DNA from 2 places in the Pseudoxanthomonas sp. 22568 genome. Region 2 is predicted to be linked to the other one. Evidence: riboswitches for the same ligand, from Rfam matches in the RefSeq annotation. Region 2 holds a riboswitch; the other holds the start of a gene.
What was found. A riboswitch is a leader RNA that binds a small molecule or an ion and turns the genes downstream of it on or off. The one in region 2 is predicted to bind glycine.
Positions count from the first base shown of each region.

Region 1: another riboswitch for glycine. It lies ahead of ACTJI2_RS15315 (trimeric intracellular cation channel family protein); the one in region 2 lies ahead of gcvP (aminomethyl-transferring glycine dehydrogenase).

Region 1 is NZ_JBQENC010000012.1:96,681-100,343, forward strand. It holds gene ACTJI2_RS15305 (acetyl-CoA hydrolase/transferase family protein) at 1-1,247, shown strand, start outside; gene ACTJI2_RS15310 (GNAT family N-acetyltransferase) at 1,593-2,114, opposite strand; glycine riboswitch at 2,170-2,262, shown strand; glycine riboswitch at 2,273-2,364, shown strand; gene ACTJI2_RS15315 (trimeric intracellular cation channel family protein) at 2,476-3,093, shown strand; gene ACTJI2_RS15320 (3-deoxy-7-phosphoheptulonate synthase) at 3,414-3,663, opposite strand, start outside.
Region 2 is NZ_JBQENC010000016.1:22,630-26,292, forward strand. It holds gene ACTJI2_RS17280 (multidrug effflux MFS transporter) at 1-921, opposite strand, end outside; gene ACTJI2_RS17285 (VOC family protein) at 918-1,373, opposite strand; glycine riboswitch at 1,541-1,654, shown strand; gene gcvP (aminomethyl-transferring glycine dehydrogenase) at 1,707-3,663, shown strand, end outside.

The DNA.
Region 1 (3,663 bases), on a different contig from region 2:
GTTTGCCGTTCCAGAGCGATCCGGACACCCGCCAGCGCATCAACGCCGGCACCCTGGAATACCTCGACACCCACCTTAGCCACGTCGCCCAGCACACCTGGTTCGGCTTCTACGGCGAGGTCGATACCGCGGTGGTGGAAGTGTCGGCGATCCGTGAGGACGGCGCGCTGGTGCCGTCCACCTCGGTGGGCAACAACAAGACCTGGCTGGATCTGGCGCGCAAGGTGATCGTCGAGGTCAACGACTGGCAGCCCGAAGGCCTGGACGGCATGCACGACATCTACTACGGCACCGCGCTGCCGCCGCACCGCAAGCCGATTCCGTTGATCCATCCGGACGATCGCATCGGCGACACCGCGCTGCGCTGCGACCCGGACAAGATTGTCGCGGTGGTGCGCACCCACGGCCCGGATCGCAACAGCCCGTTCAATCCGGCCGATGCGACCAGCGAACGGATCGCCGCGCACCTGATCGAATTCCTGCAGCACGAAGTGAAAAAGGGCCGGCTGCCGCCCAATCTGCTGCCACTGCAATCGGGCGTGGGCAACATCCCCAACGCGGTGCTGGCCGGCCTGAGCGCCAGCGGCTTCCGCGACCTGACCGCGTTCACCGAGGTCATCCAGGACGGCATGCTGGACATGCTGCGCGACGGCGTGCTGCGCAGCGCCTCGTGCACCGGCTTCGCGCTGAGCCCGGAAGCCAACGAGGTGTTCAAGCAGAACATCGGTTTCTACCGCGAACGCATCGTCATGCGCACGCAGGAAATCTCCAACCATCCGGAACTGGTGCGCCGGCTCGGCTGCATCTGCATGAACGGGATGGTGGAAGCGGACCTGTACGGCAACGTCAATTCGACCCACATCATGGGCTCGCGCATCCAGAACGGCATCGGTGGCTCCGGCGACTTCGCCCGCAACGGCTACCTTTCGATCTTCCTCAGCCCCAGCACCGCCAAGGGCGGCAGCATCTCCTCGCTGGTGCCGATGGTCAGCCACGTGGACCACACCGAACACGACGTCTCGATCATCGTCACCGAACAGGGGCTTGCGGATCTGCGCGGCCTCTCGCCCAAGCAACGCGCGCGCGTGCTGATTGCGCAGTGCGCGCATCCGGACTACCGCGACGCGCTGACCGACTATTTCGAACGCGCCCTGCATGCCAGCTATGGCCGCCACACCCCGCACCTGTTGCCCGAGGCACTGTCGTGGCACCAGCGGTGGCTGGACACGGGCAGCATGAAGGCCTGAAAGAGCAAGCGCGTTTCAACAGCTGCATGGCTGATCAATCCCCCTCCGTCCCCCTTCTCCGAAGGGGGAGGTAAAAGCAGAAGTCGCAGCATCGATAGCCCCCTTTGCAAAAGGGGGCGGGCACCTGCACAGCAGGTGACGGGGGATTTGCTTTTGGCGCCAAGAGCAAATCCCCCTCAGTCCCCCTTCTTCGAAGGGGGAGGCATAAGCAAAGGCGCCACATCGATAGCCCCCTTTGCAAAAGGGGGCGGGCACCTGCGCAGCAGGTGACGGGGGATTTGCTGTTGGCGCCAAGAACAAATCCCCCTCAATCCCCCTTCTCCGAAGGGGGAGGCAAAGCCAATGTCAGTCCCGCGTGGTTTCCGTCGCCTCGAACGCCACGCTGTACGCCACCGCCCCCTGCGGCCGGCTGCCATCCAGGGTCAACGCCATGAAGTATTCGGCCGGTGTGCCCTCGTAACGCAGCTCGGCCTCGTTCGCGAAACCGAAACGCGCGTAATACCCGGGATCGCCCAGCACCACGCAGCCGCCCGCGCCGGCCTGGCGCAACCGGGCCAGGCCGGCTTCGATCAGCGCGGCGCCGATACCGGCGCCCTGGCAGTCCGGCGCCACCGCCACCGGCCCCAGCCCGTACCAGCCGGCCGCGCCGTTGCCGATGGCCACCGGCGAAAACGCGACGTGGCCGATCACCCGCCCATCCTGTTCCGCCAGCAGCGACAGGGTCAGCTCGTCGCGCGCGCGCAACGCGTCGACGATCGCCGCCTCGGTGCCGCTGCTGTGTTCGGCGCCGGCGAAGGCTTCCGTGATCAGGGCGCGGATGGCGGTCAGGTCGGCGGGGGTTTCGGAGCGCAGCGCGTAGGCGATCATGGGGACAGGCAGGCCAGTGGAGCCGGTATTTTCACATCGGTCTCTGCTAAAGTGCGCGCCGGATGCAGGAGAGCGGAGCCGCACGGCTCCCGCCGAAGGCGCAGGCTCCCATAATCGCTCAGGCCCGGTTGCTGGACGCAACCATCCACTGCATCCACCCACGCCGATCTGGAGAGAGGTCTTCGATGACCCGCCGAAGGGGCAAGCGGCCCACGCCGCCGAACTCTCAGGCAAAAGGACAGCGGGAGCGGCACCGGATTCCGGTCATGAATTGAGTGTTCCGTCCCACGCGCCCTCCGCGCGTGGACCGCGTGCGCGCAATTCCCGCCGGTTCCGGCCACCTCCCGCCGGAACCTTCCCCATGCTGCTGTCCCTGATCTACCTCGTCGCCATCACCGCCGAAGCCATGACCGGCGCGCTATCCGCCGGCCGTCGGCGGATGGATCTGTTCGGTGTCGTCATCATCGCCTCGGTCACCGCGCTCGGCGGCGGCTCGCTGCGCGACATCGTGCTCGGCCACTACCCGCTGGGCTGGGTGAAGCATCCGGAATACCTGGGCTACACCATCGGCGCGGCCATCGTCGCCACCTTCGTCGCCCGCTGGATGCATCATCTTCGCCAGGCGTTCCTGTGGCTGGATGCGCTGGGCCTGGTCGCCTTCACCCTGATCGGCTGCGCGATCGCGCGCGAGGCCGGGCACGCGCCGGCCATCGTGGTGATCGCCGGCATGCTCACCGGCACCTTCGGCGGCGTGCTGCGCGATGTGCTGTGCAACGAGATTCCGCTGGTATTCCAGAAGGAACTGTATGCCAGCGTCTCGCTGCTGACCGGCGCGGCGTATCTGCTCCTGCTGCACGCGGGCGTGAATGAGTCCACCGCCACCCTGGGCTGCCTGGGCGGCGGCTTCCTGCTGCGACTGCTGGCGATCCGCTACAACTGGGACGTACCGAAGTTCGTCTATCGCGGCGAAACGCATTGAGCGCGTTGCACGGCGGCGCAGGCTTCTCCAGACGCGGGCGCGTCAACGAACACCTGAATCCGGAATCCGCACCTCCGGTAGGAGCGGCCTCCGGCCGCGAGCTCTTCGCGGGGTGCCCGGATCGAGGATGCTTCGAGATCAGGACGTCCTGAAGCAAACAGCTCGCGCCGGGACGGCGCTCCTACCTTGAGTCCGGCGTTTCTGCCTTGGGGAATGGCGCTCCGCGCAGGAGCGGCCCCGGGATTGCGCCGACGATCCGGAGAGAGGGGAACGGATCGCCGTCGCGCCCGGGCCGCTCCTGCGGCCCTCCACGATGCGGACTAGGCCGCCTGCGACACGTTGCGCTCGCGGCGACGGCGCACGGCGGTGGCCAGGCGTTCCAGCACGGCCACCGACGCGTCCCAGCCGATGCAGCCGTCGGTGATGCTCTGTCCGTAGGCCAGCGGCTGGCCCGGCACCAGATCCTGGCGGCCGGCGACCAGGTGGCTTTCGATCATCGCGCCGATGATGCGGGTCTCGCCGGCCTCGATCTGCGCGGCGATGTCCTCGATCACGCGCGGCTGGTTTTCC
Region 2 (3,663 bases):
ATCCCCCGCCCATGCGTTGTAGGCGATGTTGGCGAGCGTCGACACGCCCATGCAGGCAAAGCCGATGCGGGTCAGCTGGGTGCCGCTGATGCGGCCGGCGGCGCGGCCGGACACAAACGCGCCCAGGGTCATGCCGCCGATGGTCGGCAGGAACAGCCAGGCGAACTGCTGCTCGTTCAAGCCCAACCGATCCATCACGAAGATTGGCGCCGAGGCGATGTACAGGAAGATGCCGCCGAAGCTCAGCGAACCGGCCGCCGCCAGCCGCTGGAAACGCGGATTCAGGGCGATGGCGAAGTAGTCACGCAACAGGTGCTTGGGCGACACCTTCACCCGCACTTCCGGCGGATGGGTTTCCGGCAGCCACAGGCCGACGGTCAGCAACAGCAGCAGCGAGAAGCCGGCCAGGAACCAGAAGATCACCGGCCACGCGCTCCAGCCCAGGATCCAGCCGCCGATGATCGGCGCGATCGCCGGGGCGATGCCGAAGATCATCGACACCTGGCTCATCAGCCGCTGCGCGTCGTCGCCATGCAGCACATCGCGGATCACCGCGCGGCCGACGATGAAACCCACGCCGGCCGAGAAACCCTGCAGCGCGCGGAACAGCAGCAGCGTGGTCATGTCGCGCGACAGTGCGCAGCCAATCGACGCCAGCAGGAACAGGAACAGCCCGCCCAGGATCACCTTGCGCCGGCCGAACGCATCCGACAGCGGGCCGTGCACCAGGCTCATCAACGCGTAGGTCAGCAGGTAGATGCTGATGACCTGCTGCATCGCCAGCTTGTCCGCGCCCAGCTGCGCACCCATCGCGTTGAACGCGGGGAAGATGGTGTCGATCGAGAACGGGCCGAACATGGCCAGCCCGCCCAGCAGCAGGGCCAGGCGGCGGTTGGACGGCAGCTTGCGGACGCCGGTCATGGCGCGCTCCCGACCGCCGAAGGGTCCACCGGCGGCGAAGTCGGCGGGCCCTTCAGCTCGACCGTGTTGCCTTCCGGGTCCCGCAGGTACTGGGACGGTCCCATGCCGTCGGCGCCGTAGCGCTCACCGAATTCGGCCAGGGTCGCCCCGGCCGCTTCCAGGTACGCCGCCAGCGCCTCGCGGTCGAACGGTTCCACCCGCAGGCACAGGTGGTCGACGTTGTGGCCTTCCGGCCCTGGCGCGGCCCCGCCCAGCCGGCCCAGCTTGCCGTCCACCGGCACAAGGTCGATCAGCGACTCGCCGGCCCGCAGTTGCAACAGGCCCAGCTCCGGCCGGTCCCGCTCCACCGTGCAGCCCAGCACCCCGCAATAGAAGGCGCGCATGGCCGCCAGGTCGCGGACGCGCAGGACGATGTGGTCCAGGCGCAGGAGTCGGAAAGGGGGCGCATTCATGAACAGGGATGGCCGGCGCGGGGGGCCGGACATGGTAAGGCCAACCGGGACGATGCGGGCGGCCGCAGGCTATAATCCGCGCCGCAAGACCCAGGTGGGAGAAGCGGGGAAACCCGCTGCCGAAGGCGCAAACGCCCGTAATCGCTCAGGCCCGATACCACCCCCGCTGCAAACACTCTGGAGAGATCGGCCACGCGCCGGCGCCGAAGGGGCACGAAGCACCACCGCGACCTCGTCCGCGGCGCTTCCAAACTCTCAGGCAAAAGGACAGAGGGGCACCCACGTGCGCACTTCGCACGCCCGGCTTCATGCCTTTTCCGGATGCCCCTGCCCATGTCCCAGACTCCGTCCTCGCTTCGCGATCTCGAGCACCACGACGCTTTCATCGCCCGCCACATCGGTCCCAACGACGCCGAAATCGCGCACATGCTGCGCGTGGTCGGCCACGACTCGCTGGAGGCGATGACCGACGCCATCGTGCCGGCCAACATCAAGTCCGCCGCGCCGCTGGCCCTGCCCGAAGCGATGACCGAGGAAGAGGCGCTGGCCAAGATCCGCGCCGTCGCCGACCGGAACCAGGTGTTCAAGAGTTTCATCGGCCAGGGCTACTACGGCACCCACACTCCGAAGGTGATCCTGCGCAACATCCTGGAGAACCCGGCCTGGTACACCGCCTACACCCCGTACCAGGCGGAAATCTCGCAGGGCCGCATGGAAGCGCTGATCAACTTCCAGACCATGATCACCGACCTGACCGGCATGGAAATCGCCAGCGCCTCGCTGCTGGACGAAGCCACCGCCGCCGCCGAGGCGATGACCCTGGCCAAGCGTTCGGCCAAGTCGAAGTCCAACGTGTTCCTGGTCGCCGGCGACACCCATCCGCAGACGATTGAAGTCCTGCAGACCCGTGCCGAGCCGCTGGGCCTGACCGTGGACATCGTCCGTTCGACCGAAGCGTTCCATGAAAAGCTCGCCGCCGGTGACTACTTCGGCGTGCTGGTGCAGTACCCCGCGTCCAGCGGCTGGCTGGAGGAATGGGGCCGCGACGCGGAGATCATCCACGGCCACCAGGCGCTGTTCGTGATGGCCACCGACCTGCTGGCGCTGACCCTGCTCAAGACCCCGGGCGAGATGGGCGCCGACATCGTGGTCGGCAACACCCAGCGCTTCGGCGTGCCGTTCGGCTTCGGCGGCCCGCACGCGGCCTTCATGGCCTGCCGCGACGCCTACAAGCGCTCCATGCCGGGCCGCCTGATTGGCGTGTCGGTGGATGCCGACGGCAATCCCGCCTACCGCCTGACCCTGCAGACCCGCGAGCAGCACATCCGTCGCGAGAAGGCCACCTCCAACATCTGCACCGCGCAGGTGCTGCTGGCGGTGATGGCCTCGATGTACGCCGTCTACCACGGTCCGGAAGGCCTGACCCGCATCGCCAGCCGCGTCGCCCGCCTGACCGCCATCCTGGCCGAAGGCCTGCGCGCGCTCGGCCACGCCACGGTGCACGCCAGCGCGTTCGACACCCTGTGCATCGACGCCGGCGACGCCGCCGAGGCGATCCTGGCCCGCGCCAGGCAGGCCCGCATCAACCTGCGCGTGCGTGGCAACGGCACGCTGTGCATCTCGCTGGACGAAACCACCACCCGCGCCGACGTCGAAGCGCTGTGGGGCGTGTTCGCCACCCCGGGCGCCACCCTGCCGGGCATCGACGCGCTGGACGCCAGCGCCCCCTCGCTGATCCCGGAAGCCCTGCGCCGCACCAGCCCGTTCCTGACCCACCCGGTGTTCAACACCCACCACAGCGAGCACGAACTGCTGCGCTACATGCGTGCGCTGGCCGACAAGGATCTGGCGATGGATCGCACCATGATCCCGCTGGGCAGCTGCACCATGAAGCTCAACGCCACCGCCGAGATGATCCCGGTGACCTGGCCGGAGTTCGGCAACCTGCACCCGCTGGCCCCGGCCGATCAGGCGCAGGGCTACAAGGAACTGATCGACGGCCTGGAAGCCATGCTGGTCGAATGCACCGGCTATGACTCGGTCAGCCTGCAGCCCAACTCCGGCGCGCAGGGCGAATACGCCGGCCTGCTGGCCATCCGCGCCTACCACCGCTCGCGCGGCGAGGCCAAGCGCGACATCTGCCTGATTCCCGAATCCGCGCACGGCACCAACCCGGCCAGCGCGCAGATGTGCGGCATGCAGGTGGTGGTCACCAAGTGCGACAGCAACGGCAACGTCGATGTCGAGGACATCCGCCGCGCCGCCGAGAAGTACAGCGATCGCCTGGCCG